4 regions of the Streptomyces sp. R-74717 genome follow, and region 2 is predicted to be linked to each of the others. Evidence: riboswitches for the same ligand, from Rfam matches in the RefSeq annotation. Region 2 holds a riboswitch; each other region holds the start of a gene.
The links. Region 2 has a riboswitch for cyclic di-AMP ahead of NRF20_RS21710 (M23 family metallopeptidase). Riboswitches for the same ligand answer to the same signal wherever they lie in the genome.
Positions count from the first base shown of each region.

Region 1: linked by a shared signal. The riboswitch ahead of NRF20_RS07280 (peptidoglycan DD-metalloendopeptidase family protein) and the one ahead of NRF20_RS21710 (M23 family metallopeptidase) in region 2 are both predicted to bind cyclic di-AMP.
Region 3: linked by a shared signal. The riboswitch ahead of NRF20_RS27375 (transglycosylase family protein) and the one ahead of NRF20_RS21710 (M23 family metallopeptidase) in region 2 are both predicted to bind cyclic di-AMP.
Region 4: linked by a shared signal. The riboswitch ahead of NRF20_RS12125 (M23 family metallopeptidase) and the one ahead of NRF20_RS21710 (M23 family metallopeptidase) in region 2 are both predicted to bind cyclic di-AMP.

Region 1 covers NZ_CP102361.1:1,617,615-1,621,003, reverse strand. The annotation lists gene NRF20_RS07285 (alpha-galactosidase) at 1-1,058, shown strand, start outside; cyclic di-AMP (ydaO/yuaA leader) riboswitch at 1,351-1,509, shown strand; gene NRF20_RS07280 (peptidoglycan DD-metalloendopeptidase family protein) at 1,515-2,474, shown strand; gene NRF20_RS07275 (SGNH/GDSL hydrolase family protein) at 2,664-3,389, shown strand, end outside.
Region 2 covers NZ_CP102361.1:4,758,049-4,761,437, reverse strand. The annotation lists gene NRF20_RS21715 (PP2C family protein-serine/threonine phosphatase) at 1-951, shown strand, start outside; cyclic di-AMP (ydaO/yuaA leader) riboswitch at 1,287-1,439, shown strand; gene NRF20_RS21710 (M23 family metallopeptidase) at 1,451-2,632, shown strand; gene NRF20_RS21705 (aldo/keto reductase) at 2,802-3,389, shown strand, end outside.
Region 3 covers NZ_CP102361.1:5,969,576-5,972,964, forward strand. The annotation lists gene NRF20_RS27370 (transglycosylase family protein) at 1-713, shown strand, start outside; cyclic di-AMP (ydaO/yuaA leader) riboswitch at 1,014-1,185, shown strand; gene NRF20_RS27375 (transglycosylase family protein) at 1,189-1,947, shown strand; gene eno (phosphopyruvate hydratase) at 2,310-3,389, shown strand, end outside.
Region 4 covers NZ_CP102361.1:2,718,472-2,721,860, forward strand. The annotation lists gene NRF20_RS12120 (GntR family transcriptional regulator) at 1-256, opposite strand, end outside; gene NRF20_RS12125 (M23 family metallopeptidase) at 486-1,280, opposite strand; cyclic di-AMP (ydaO/yuaA leader) riboswitch at 1,294-1,460, opposite strand; gene NRF20_RS12130 (M16 family metallopeptidase) at 1,812-3,194, opposite strand; gene NRF20_RS12135 (M16 family metallopeptidase) at 3,221-3,389, opposite strand, start outside.

The DNA.
Region 1 (3,389 bases), 3.1 Mb from region 2:
GGCGCACCAGCGACCGGGCCGGGCTCGGCGACTGGACGCCGAATCCGGACCGCTTTCCCGGCGGACTGAAGCCGCTCGCCGACGAAGTGCACGGACTCGGCATGCAGTTCGGCATCTGGGTCGAGCCGGAAATGGTCAATGCCGACAGCGATCTCTATCGCGCACACCCCGACTGGGTGCAGCATTTCCCCGGGCGGGCGCGGACCGAGTTCCGCAATCAACTGGTGCTCAATCTGGCCCGCACCGATGTGCAGGACTATCTGTGGGAGCGGCTGGACACACTGCTCTCCAGTACGCCCGTCGACTATGTGAAATGGGACTTCAACCGCAGCTTCACCGACGCGGGCTGGCCGGGTGAGGAGTATCAGCAGAAGCTCTGGATCGAGCACGTGGACGCCCTGTACGCGCTGATCGACCGGCTCCGGGCCGCGCACCCCTCCGTCGCATTCGAGTCCTGCTCGGGCGGCGGCGGCAGGATCGACCTGGGGATTCTGTCCCGTACGGACCAGGTGTGGACCTCCGACAACACCGACCCGCTCGACCGACTCGCCATCCAGGAGGGCTTCGGCCAGATCCATCCGGCCCGGGTGATGGCCGCCTGGGTCACCGACAGCCCGAATGCCCAGCTCAACGACAGGGTCAGCTCACTGCGGTTCCGTTTCGTGAGCGCGATGGCCGGTGTGCTCGGGGTCGGTGGGGACCTCACCGACTGGAGCGAGGAGGAGCTGGCCGAGGCGCGGAACTGGGTGGATCTCTACAAGGAGATCCGGCCGGTGGTGCAGCACGGCGCGCTGTACCGGCTGCGCGCCCCGCGCGGCGGACTCAGCGCGGTCCAGTACGTCCACGGGGACGAGACCGTGGTCCTGATGTGGCTGGAGGCACAGAGGTACGGAGAGCGGCCCCCGGCCCTGCGGCTGCGCGGGATCGACCCCGCAGCGAGGTACACCTGCCTGGACACGGGGGCGGTGCACCACGGTTCGGTACTGCTGCATCAGGGGCTGCACACCGGGCTTCGGGGGGATCTCGACGCGCGGGTGCTGAGGCTGCGACGCGAATGACAGGCGCAACATGTCCGCAATTAGTGCATTTAGCTCAATATGCCCCGCTTCTACGGGAGATGGTCGCCCGCTCGTGAGCGGAATCATATCCGTGACGGTGTGTGGTGGCGGGGCAGTTGGGTATTCCGTGCGCGGCGCGGAAAGCCAAGATCCTTAATCCACGGAGTGTGACCGGAATTCTGCGCTGATTTCCGAGCGCGGATTCCGGTACAGAAGCAGTGGCTTGTTATCGCCGTCCCGACTCGCTTACGGTCACCGTCAATCCGGACGGACCGCCTAATCCTGCCGCCGCCCGGAATTCGCACCCACTCATCGTGTGGCAGGAGCGGGGGAACCAGGTAGGCCGCCGATCGGAGAAATCCGGCCGGCTAGGGGTGAAGCCGCGCTCAGTGCGGCCGGGCATCTCCAGCCCGAACCCGACAGCTCACCTCGCAGGCGCCGGAGAGGAAGCACGTCATGCCCATATCGGGTAAGCATCGTCGTACGAAGTCCAGCGCCATCGCCCGTGGCGTCGCCGCCGCAGGCGCCGGTGGTGCCGTCATCGCACTGCCGCTGCTCGGTGCCACCGGTGCCCACGCCGCGCCGCAGTCGGCCCCGACCACCGCGCCGCAGTCGGCCTCCGTCGCCGCCACGCACGCCGCCCCGGCCAAGCCGGTCGCGCAGAAGCAGGCCGCCACCACGACGTACTCCGTCGTGTCCGGCGACTACCTGTCGAAGATCGCCACCGAGCACAAGGTCAAGGGCGGCTGGCAGAAGCTGTACCAGGACAACCGCAGGGTCGTCGGTGAAGACCCCGGCCTGATCTTCCCGGGCATGAAGCTGACGCTCGGCGGCAAGGCGTCGGGTGACGCCGCGTCCACCGGCGCCGGCGCGGGTGCGGCCCTCCCGTCGAAGGCCCTCTCGGTGCCCTCGTCGATCGTGGAGAAGTCCGCCCCGGCCAAGTCCGCCCCGGCCAAGGTCTCGACGGTCACGGAGTCCAAGACCTCCGCCCCGGCAGGTCAGAGCAACAGCTCCGGCTACGCACATCCGGTCCCCGGCAACCACACCACCGGATACCGCGCCTCCGGCTCCAACTGGTCCAGCGGCAGCCACACCGGCATCGACTTCCCCGTCTTCACCGGCACCAGCGTGAAGGCCATTGCCTCCGGCACCGTCGTCACCGCCGGCTGGGGCGGCGCGTACGGCAACCAGGTCGTCATCAAGCACGCCGACGGCCACTACTCGCAGTACGGCCACCTGTCCTCGATCTCAGTCTCCGCGGGCCAGACCCTGAGCACCGGTCAGCAGGTCGGCCTCTCCGGCGCCACCGGCAACGCCACCGGCCCGCACCTGCACTTCGAGGTTCGCACGGGCCCGGCGTACGGCTCGGACATCGACCCGATCGCGTACCTGGCTTCTCACGGCATCTACGTCTGAGCCGAACAGCCGGGCAGTTGAGCAACAAAGCATGACCTGAACAAAACAGAAGGGGCGGTGCGCGGCGGCGCACCGCCCCTTCTGCTTATTCCCCCTTTACCAAAAACTGACCGGGTGGTCTATCTCGCCACCCGTCAACCCCTTATTACGGTCGCGTAGGTCACATTCGTCGGTGCAGGATAAGCGTTTGTGGCAGACGATTCGAGAAAAAATCAACGTGGCGTCATCAACCGACATGGCGTCATCGGGTCGTACGCAGCGATTGGCGACAGCTTCACCGAGGGAGTCGGCGACCCCGGCCCGGACGGAACCTTCGTCGGCTGGGCGGACCGCTTCGCGGTGCTTCTCGCGGACCAGCTCCCGGACCCCGATGCGGGGACGAACACCGAAGGCTCCGCTCACGGGAATTTCAGGTACGCCAATCTCGCCGTACGCGGACGCCTCCTCGACCAGATCGTCGAGGAGCAGGTGCCGCGCGCCAAGGAGCTCGCACCCGACCTGGTGAGCTTCTGCGCGGGCGGCAACGACATCATCAGGCCCGGCACCGACCCCGACGACGTGGCCGAGCGCTTCGAGCGCGCGGTCGCCGAGCTGACCGGATCGGTCGGCACCGTCCTGGTCACCACCGGCTTCGACACCCGAGGCGTTCCCGTGCTGCGCCATCTGCGCGGCAAGATCGCCACCTACACCGCCCATGTGCGGTCCATCGCCGACCGCTACGACTGCCCGGTCCTCGACCTGTGGTCGCTGCGGTCCGTCCAGGACAGGCGCGCCTGGGACGACGACCGGCTCCATCTGTCGCCCGAAGGACACACCAGGGTCGCGCTGCGCGCCGCCCAGGTCCTCGGCATCGATGTGCCGGCCGACCCCGACCAGGAATGGCCCCCGCAGGCACAGCGCGGCACGCTCGAAGTA
Region 2 (3,389 bases):
GGCATTGCCTCGATGGTGGCCGTCACCGTGCTGCGGTTGTCCGGCAACTCTTTGCCGTTGGTCGTGCCGTTGATCGAGTTGCTCACCCTGGCCACCGTCTCGGCCCTCGCGGTCGTGATCAACACGGTCGTACGGCGCGGCAATGAACAGCTGGCCTCCGCGCGGGTCATCGCGGAGACCGCCATGCGGGCGGTGCTGCCGAAGCCGTCCGACCGGATCGGCGGGCTGCATGTGGCGGCGCGGTACGAGGCGGCGCAGGCGGACGAGTTCGTCGGCGGCGACCTGTTCGCCGTGGCGGACACCCCGCAGGGGGTGCGGCTGGTGGTCGGGGACGTGCGGGGGAAGGGGCTCGACGCCGTGGAGTCGGTGGCGGTTGCCATCGGGGCGTTCCGGGAGGCGGCCGAACAGGAGCGTTCGCTGGAGGGCGTGGCGCAGCGGCTGGAGCGGGCGCTGGCGCGGGAGGGGGCGCGGGGCGGGCTGGACGCGGTCGAGGGCTTCATCACTGCCGTACTGGCCGAGATCCCGTCCGGGGTGTCCCGGGTGCGGATCGTCAACCGCGGTCACCCCGAGCCGATCCTGCTGCACCCGGACGGGGCGGTGGAGGTGCTGGGGCCCACGGTGCCCGCGCTGCCGCTCGGGATGGACCTGGGGGTGTGGCCGGACCGGGCGGACGAGTGGGATCTGCCGGCGGGGACGACCCTGCTCCTCTACACCGACGGCCTCTCCGAGGCGCGGAACGCCGATGGGGTCTTCTACGACCCGGCGGCCCGGCTGCGCGGGCGGATCTTTCCGGGGCCCGAGGAGCTGCTGTCCGCGCTGACCGATGACGTGCGGCTGCACACGGGCGGCGAGACGACCGACGACATGGCGCTGCTCGCGGTCGTACGTCCCGCGGAGGGGCAGCCGGACCGGCGCAGGACCGTGAAGATCGTGGGCCTGGAAACGATGTGACGGGTGGGGCGGGCGCTTCGTGTGGATCGGGCGCTTCGTGCGGGCCGGGTGCTTCGTGCGGGCCGGGTGTTTCGCGCGTCCCGGGGCGCGGCCTTGGGTGCGGGATGCCACCGTACGTAACCGAAAGGCGTCGCTCCGCATAACATTTGACGCAACGTCAGAAACCGGGTAATGGCTGAGGGTCGATCAACTCGTCCGGTTCCACCCGATTGTGTCCCGTAAAGTCCAGGCCAAAGACCTGAACGATCAGTGGGAACAGCTTGGAATCAGACCCGTGTGTCTATTAACGTTCGATAACGCAGCGCGGTCGTCCCAGCCGTCGTCAGTGGCGGCACCGTGCGCGAGCGCCGAATTCCGCAAGGGAACCGGGGAACCACCTACATGGGGTGAATCGGGCACCTGTGTCTCGTGAGAGGCAGAGGCGCCCGTAGGAGACCTTCCTGCTCCGAACCCGTCAGCTAACCCGGTAGGCGAGAAGGAAGGAAAGGAGTGCGCCCCCGTGGCGTCCAACAAGCCTGCCCCCGAGGCCCCCTCTCGGTTCAACCCCGAGTTCAGTTCCGACTTCGGCGCCGACTTCGGATCCGATTTCGGCTCCGACTACGGAACCGCCGGGACGGGAACGGTGTTCGGCGCCGAGACGGGCGGTGGCTTCGCCGGTGAGTTCGGCAGCGAATTCCGCGCCGACGGCAACGGTGAGCCCGACAGAAGCTGGGACGAGTGGAACCCCACCGAGGAGTCCGTCCGCCCCGTTCGCGGCAGGCACCGCGTCGCCAAGCAGCGCAACGGACTTGCCCGTAGCTCCACGGTACTCGGGGTCGGTGTCATCGCGGCAGTCGGCGCGGGCGGCATGGCCACCGCGCAGAGCAAGCCGCCGGTCTCCATCTCCCTTCCCGACTCCATCTCGGACAACCTCCCCGACGCCAAGTCCCTTCCCGGCGTGGGCTCCCTGCTCTCCGGCGAGTCCGAGGCCGACAAGGCCGAGGCCGCCGCCGCTGCCGCCCCGCTCACCACCGCCGGCCTCACCGCCGCCGAGGCCGAGCAGGGCACGATGGACGCGGGCGAGGCACTCCGCGCCCGCATCCTCCAGCAGGCCGAGCAGCAGCAGGACGCCGCCGACGCCGAGGCCAAGGCGGCGCAGGAGAAGGCGGCCGCGGAGAAGGCCGCCGCCGAGGCCAGGAAGCAGCAGGACGCGGCCGAGGCCAAGGCCGCCGCCGAGAAGAAGAAGGCGGAGGAGGAAGCCAAGGCGAAGGCTGAGGCCCTGCGGCTCGCCAAGCTCGCCGCCAGCTACGCCATCCCGACCTCCTCGTACACGATCACCTCGACCTTCGGCCAGGCCGGCCCGATGTGGTCCTCCGGCCACCACACCGGCCTCGACTTCGCAGCGCAGGCCGGCACCCCGATCAAGGCCGTACACGGCGGCACCATCAAGTCGGCAGGCTATTCCGGTTCGTACGGCTACCGCACGGTGCTGGAGCTCGACGACGGTACGGAGCTGTGGTTCTGCCACCAGTCCTCGATCGGCGTCAGTGTCGGCCAGAAGGTCACCACCGGTGAGACCATCGGCCGGGTCGGCGCAACCGGCAATGTCACGGGCGCGCACCTCCACCTGGAGGTCCACACCCCCGACGGTACGGGCATCGACCCGATGGCCTGGCTGCGCGGCAAGGGCCTCAACCCCTGATCCGCCGGCCGTCTCCCGGCCTGTGATCCGATCCGGTTCACAGGCCGTTGAACCCCGGCAGTCCTGGCGCTCACCCCCCGACGTCAGGGCTGCCGGTCTGCCGGAACAGCGGACTCCCGACGCCAGGGCTGCCGGAATAGCGGACCCGCCGGAGTCCGTTGTTCCGTATATGACTTCTCTTCGTGAGCTGGGCCCTTCCGACCTCCAGGTCTTCCCGCTCGCCCTCGGCGGCAACGTCTTCGGCTGGACCGCCGACGAGGCGCAGTCCTTTGCCGTGCTGGACGCCTACGTCGCGGCGGGCGGCAACTTCATCGACACCGCCGACGCCTACTCCGCCTGGATCCCGGGCAACGAGGGCGGCGAGTCGGAGACCGTCATCGGTAAGTGGCTCGCGGCACGCTCCAACCGTTCCGACATCGTCGTCGCCACCAAGGTCGGCGCCCACCCCTCGTACAAGGGGCTCTCCGCCGCGAACATCAAGGCCGCGGCCGAGGAGTCGCTGCGCCGGCTCGGCACCGACCACATCGATCTGTACTACACGCACTTCGACGACGAGACCGTCCCGGTCGAGGAGATCATCACCGCCCTCGACCAGCTGGTGAAGGAGGGCAAGGTCCGGGAGATCGGCGCCTCCAACATCAGCCCCGAGCGGCTCCAGGCGTCCCTGGACTTCTCGGAGCGCGAGGGGCTGGCCCGTTATGTCGCCCTGCAGCCGCACTACAACCTGGTCTCCCGTGACACGTACGAGGGCGAGCTC
Region 3 (3,389 bases), 1.2 Mb from region 2:
AGGCGTACGGCGGTGAGACGTACGCCCCGCGTGCCGACCTCGCCAGCCGCGCGCAGCAGATAGCCGTGGCCGAGAAGGTCCTGGACGACAAGGGCCCGCAGGCGTGGCCCAGCTGTGCGGTCATCTCCGGCCTCGCGGTGGACGGGACGCTGCCGGGTGTCGACCCGGGGTCTGCGGCCTCCTCCGGGCCGACACAGAGCGCGGAGCCGGCTGACGGCGCGTCGGCGGCCCCGTCCGATGACGCCACGCCGTCGGACAGTGCCTCGGACGGTACGCGCCGCTCGAAGGACTCGAGCGGCGCCGACAAGTCGGCCGGCAAGGCCAAGGCGACGGCGAAGCCCTCGGGTACCGCGTCAGCCACTCCGCCCTCCGGTGTGCCCGATTCATCCGGCTCATCCGATTCGTCCGACGGTGTCGGTGGCAAGCATCGCGGCGCGCCGGCCCCCGAAGGGGACCGGGACGCGAACGGCGGTGACCGCGAGTCGGGTCGCCATGCCTCCCGCGGTGACGCCGACGCGCGCGACGCGGCCGCTCCGGTCGCCGACGGTACGTACACCGTGCACCCCGGCGACAACCTCTGGGCGATTGCTGACGCACAGAAGGTTTCCGGTGGCTGGCCCGCACTCTATGAGGCCAACAAGGATGCCCTCGGCTCCGATCCGGACCTCATCCTCCCCGGCCAGAGCCTCGATCTCGACGTGAAGGCCGAGTGAGGGCAGTCTGAAAATCGGTTAAAAGGGCCTCGAAAACTGGGGTAGTTCAGAGACTTATGTCCGCTTATGTGTAAGTGAGACATGGGTCTCTTTGCGTCAACTGGTGTGTCGCGCCCGGGTAACCCTTCTGCACCGCCCCCACCTGCGAAAACGACGGTTCCTCAGATGCAAGTAGGGGAAGATTGTCCGATGTGTCCGTCTTTGAATGTGGGGGTTGCGTATGTTTACGGTCGGAACCGCTCGCACCGCGGGCCCCGTCGACCGTCACGCCGAATCCTGCCGTCGGTCGAAGGGAACAGACGCGTAAAAGCGCCGTAGGCAGGAGCGGGGGACCCAGGTAAGCGCCGGACCCGATCGTCGAAAGACGCATCAGGACCGGCTTGGGGTGAAGTCGCGTGCTAGGACGTGCGACCGGGCAACTCACTTGGCCCGAACCCGACAGCTCACCTCGTAGGCGTCGGTGAGGAGAAGTTCCATGCTGTTTTCCAGCAAGGGCAAGCACCGCCGCCCGTCCAAGGCCGTCCGTATCGCCACGCTCGCCGGTGTCGCCGGTACCGCTGTCGCCGTGCCGCTGATGGGCGCGACCGGCGCCTCCGCCGCCTCCGTCGCCACCTGGGACGCCGTCGCCCAGTGCGAGTCCGGTGGCAACTGGTCCATCAACACCGGTAACGGCTACTACGGCGGTCTGCAGTTCTCGCAGTCCAGTTGGGCCGCCGCCGGGGGTACGCAGTACGCCCCCCGTGCCGACCTGGCCACCAAGGCTCAGCAGATCGCCACCGCCGAGAAGCTCCTCGACATGCAGGGTCCGGGTGCCTGGGGCTGCGCCGGTGCCGGCAACCTGACCAACGACGGTGTCGACCCGGGCGTCGACACCGGCTCCTCCTCGAACTCCACCTCCAGCTCCAACGCCACCGAGCAGAAGAGCACCCCGGCCGCGCCGAAGCAGCAGGCCCAGCCGGAGAAGACCGGGCGCACCGAGGCCCCGGCCGCCTCCCGCTCGGACCGTTCCGCCGCCCCGCAGGCCGAGTCGAAGAAGACCGTCACCACCCCGACCGGCGAGAAGGTCAAGAAGGGCGACGGCGAGTACAAGGTCGCCTCCGGCGACTCCCTGAGCAAGATCGCCGCCGACCGCAAGGTCGAGGGCGGCTGGCAGCAGCTGTTCGAGCTGAACAAGGACATCGTCAAGGACGCCGACCTGATCTACCCGGGTCAGCAGCTCCACCTGACGAAGTAGTTCAGGCTCTCCCCCCGAGCACCCCGGCCCGGCGCGCAATCCCCCGTATGCGCCGGGCCGGGGTTTCTGCGTGACGCGTCACCTCTGTCCGACGTGCCACCTCCATGTGTGGTGCATCACCCCTGTATAGGGGGAGCGCCGTGTGCCGCGCAGGGAGTGCCGACTATGGGTGATCGTTCAACTGTTGTAGTTACTGGCGAGTAAAATTCTGACTGTTTGTCCGGTAATGCTCACTCTCGGGTCCTTTTTCGTCCCAGGGGACGGGCGGTCGTCCGACTGAGCGGGCCGGGCCGGTTAGGCTCTTGTCGCAAGGCCAAAGTGACCCTGCACAACCAGTGTCATATCCCAGAAGGAGATGCCTCGTGCCGTCCATCGACGTCGTCGTAGCCCGGGAAATCCTCGACTCCCGGGGGAACCCCACGGTCGAGGTCGAGGTTGGCCTCGACGACGGCAGCACGGGTCGTGCTGCCGTGCCGTCCGGCGCCTCCACCGGTGCGTTCGAGGCCATTGAGCTTCGCGACGGTGACCCCAACCGTTACCAGGGCAAGGGCGTCGAGAAGGCCGTCCTGGCCGTGATCGAGCAGATCGGCCCGGAGCTCGTCGGCTACGACGCGACCGAGCAGCGGCTGATCGACCAGGCGATGTTCGACCTGGACGCCACCGAGAACAAGGGTTCGCTCGGCGCCAACGCCATCCTCGGCGTCTCGCTGGCCGTCGCCCACGCCGCCTCCGAGGCCTCGGACCTGCCGCTGTTCCGCTACCTCGGTGGCCCGAACGCGCACCTGCTGCCCGTCCCGATGATGAACATCCTCAACGGTGGGTCGCACGCCGACTCCAACGTGGACATCCAGGAGTTCATGATCGCCCCGATCGGCGCGGAGTCCTTCTCCGAGGCCCTGCGCTGGGGCGCCGAGGTCTACCACACGCTGAAGAAGGTCCTGAAGACCAAGGGTCTTTCGACCGGCCTCGGCGACGAGGGCGGCTTCGCACCGAACCTGGAGTCGAACCGCGCCGCCCTCGACCTCATCCTCGAGGCCATCAAGGAAGCCGGCTACGCCCCGGGCAAGGACATCGCGCTCGCGCTCGACGTCGCCGCGTCCGAGTTCTACAAGGACGGCAAGTACGAGTTCGAGGGCAAGTCCCGCTCGGCCGCCGAGATGACCGAGTACTACGAGGAGCTCGTCTCCGCGTACCCGCTGGTCTCCATCGAGGACCCGCTGTACGAGGACGACTGGGCCGGCTGGAACGTCATCACCCAGAAGCTCGGCGCCAAGGTGCAGATCGTCGGCGACGACCTGTTCGTCACCAACCCGGAGCGTCTGGCCCGCGGCATCGAGGAGGGCTCCGCCAACGCCCTGCTCGTCAAGGTCAACCAGATCGGCTCGCTGACCGAGACCCTGGACGCCGTCGAGCTCGCCCAGCGCAACGGCTTCAAGTGCATG
Region 4 (3,389 bases), 2.0 Mb from region 2:
GCTCCAGCAGCATCCGGACCTCCAGGAGGTCGGCGGCCTCCTCCTCGGTGGGCTCGGCGACGCAGGCACCCGCGTGCCGGCGGGTGACCACGAAGCCCTCGGACTCCAGGGTGCGCAGCGCTTCCCGTACCGGGACACGGGAGACCCCGTAACGGCGCGCCAGCAACTCCTCGGTGAGCCGGCTTCCGCGCTCGAAGACACCGGAGACGATATCGTCACGGATCGCCATGCATACCGAATGCGCCGGAATGCGCATGTCCGAACCTCCGCCTCAATTCCCGCGAAACGCGGCCGACCGACGCCTGTTCTGCAACTCTATTGCGATGTGGCCGCATATCCGATGCCGGGTGGAAATTCATGAATATCTTTTGGCCAGAGGACGGTTCGGGGAGCAGGTACTGCGGACGGGCGCGGAGGCCGGGCACGGCGAAGGCCCCGGCGTGCCGCCGGGGCCTTCGAAGGGGGTACTGCGGGTGCAGCGTCGGTCAGACGTTGACGCCGTGGGCGCGCAGGTACGCGACGGGGTCCATGTCGGAGCCGTAGGACGGCGTGGTCCGGGCCTCGAAGTGGAGGTGCGGACCGGTGGAGTTGCCGGTCGAGCCGGAGAGACCGATCTGCTGGCCCGCGCCGACGCTCTGGCCGACGGAGACGCCGATCGAGGAGAGGTGGCCGTACTGCGTGTACGTGCCGTCCGTCATCCGGAGCACGATGTTGTTGCCGTACGCGCCTCCCCAGCCGGCCTCGACGACCGTACCGGCGCCGACGGCGACGACGGAGCTGCCGGACGCGGCGTGGAAGTCGATGCCCGAGTGGCTGCCGGAGGACCAGAGCGAGCCACTGGACTTGTAGCCGGTGGTGACGTACGAACCTGCGACCGGGAGCTGGAAGGAACCCAGGCGGGTGCGTTCGGCGGACCGGGCGGCGCGGGCCTTCTCGGCGCGGGCCTCGACCGCGCGCTTCGCCTCGGCCTTGGCCTTCGCTTCGGCCTTCTTCTTGGCCTCGGCCTTCCGCTGGGCTTCCGCCTTCGCCTTCGCCGCGACATCGGCCTGGTGCTTCTGCGCGTCGGCCTGGGCGTCGATCTGGTCGGCGAGGGCGCCCTCGATGGCGATGACCTGGTTCAGACCGGTCTCACTGACGGAGGAGTCCGCGGCGAGGGCCGGAGAGGCCATGCCGCCGATGACGCCGGTGGTGGCCAGAGCCGCGACGCCGGCGATCTTCGCGCTGCTGCGCGTCAGTCGGCTCGGGGCACGATGCTTCCCGGTGGCACGGGTGAACGCCATGAAGTGGCTGATCCTTTCCTTCCTTCTCGCCTACCGGGTTAGCTGACGGGTTCGGAGCAGGAAGGTCTCCTACGGGCGCCCTGGCCTCATCCGGGCTCAGGCACCCGATTCACCCCAGGGACTGCATGGGTCCCCGGCTCCCCAGGCTCGCGCCTGACGGGGACTCGGCGATGGCTGCCCGGTACGTCACGGATGCGGCATACGAGTGACGGACAGCCCAGCCGACGCTAAGCGGGGTCACTTGCATTCACCAAACGGACAGGTCGTTTTGTAGCGCATCCCACAGGGCAGACAGGCAACCTCCCTGCCAAAACAGACAAAAAGGAAGACTCCGGTGAGATCTCACTCACAGGGGTCTTCCTTCTGTCCCGATATGCAGGCGTATGACGGGTCTGTGGACCGGCCGTGGCCTTCGGTGCTCGGTCGAACGTGAAAGTCGGCCGGTGGACTGTCACACGCAACGGGCCGGACGGGCGGGGGTCGCCCGCCTCGGCCCGGCCGGTCGTCCGGTGTCCACAACGGGTACGCCCGTCAGCCGGCGACCACCGACACCTCTCCGATGCCCAGGGCCCGGACCGGATCCTCGATCTGTGACGCGTCACCGACGAGGATCGTGACCAGCCGGTCGCCCGGGAAGGCGTTGACCACCGCAGCGGTCGCCTCGACCGTGCCGGTCTCCGCCAGCCGGGCGTACAGCTGTGCCTGGTAGTCGTCCGGGAGGTGCTGCTCGACCTGGTCGGCGAGCGTGCCCGCGACCGAGGCCGCCGTCTCGAACTTCAGCGGTGCGACACCCACGAGGTTCTGCACGGCCGTCTCACGCTCTTCATCGGTCAGTCCCTCGGCCGCCAGGGTCCGCAGGACCGTCCACAGATCCTGCAGCGCCGGTCCCGTGGACTCCGTGTCCACCGATCCGCTGATGGCGAGCATCGCGGCACCACTCGCCCCCGAGGCGGAATCCGGAGCCGACGACCGCAGCACCTGGGCGAAGGCCCGCACCCCGTAGGTATAGCCCTTCTCCTCGCGCAGCACACGGTCCAGCCGGGAGGTGAGCGTGCCGCCCAGGCAGTACGTGCCCAGCACCTGGGCCGGCCACACGCTGTCGTGCCGGTCGGCGCCGATCCGGCCGATCAGCAGCTGCGTCTGCACCGCGCCCGGACGGTCGACGATCACCACTCGGCCGGTGTCGTCGGCGGTGATCAAAGGGGCGGGACGAGGCTCTGCGATGTCTCCCGACCAGTCGCCGAGAGTGTCGGCGAGCAGGGCGTCCAGGTCGATGCCGGTGAGGTCACCGACGACCACGGCGGTCGCCGTGGACGGCCGGACGTGGGCGTCGAAGAAGGCACGCACGGCCGCCGAGTCGATCCGCTCCACCGTCTCCTCGGTGCCCTGGCGCGGGCGCGACATCCGCGCCGCGGCCGGGAAGAGCTCCTTGGAGAGCTCCTTGGCGGCGCGCCTGGCCGGGTTGGCCTGCTCGTGCGGGATCTCGTCGAGCCGGTTGCGCACCAGCCGTTCGATCTCGCTGTCGGCGAAGGCGGGCGCCCGCAGCGCCTCGGCGACCAGCGCGAGCGCCTTGGCCAGCCGGGAGGCCGGGACCTCCAGGGAGACCCGGACGCCGGGGTGGTCGGCGTGCGCGTCGAGGGTGGCGCCGCAGCGCTCCAGCTCGGCGGCGAACTCCTCGGCGGTGTGCTTGTCGGTGCCCTCGGACAGCGCCCGCGACATGATCGTGGCCACGCCGTCGAGGCCCTCGGGCTCGGCGTCCAGCGGGGCGTCGAGGAAGATCTCGACCGCCACGACCTGCTGGCCGGGGCGGTGGCAGCGCAGCACCGTGAGGCCGTTGGGCAGGGCGCCACGCTCCGGCGCGGGGAAGGCCCAGGGGCGGGCGAGGCCGGGGGCCGGCTGCGGGTGGTACTGCATCGAAACTCCAGTCGCGGCAGCGTCGGTCACTTGTCCGCTCCTTCGTGCGCGTCGGTGTCGTCGGCGCCGTCGGCGCCGGTCTCGGTGTCCGCTGCGTCTGCGGGCTCGGCCGATTCGACCGGCTCGTAGACCAGCACCGCCCGATTGTCGGGGCGCAGCTGGGCCTCGGCGACCGCCTGGACCTCTGCCGCGGTG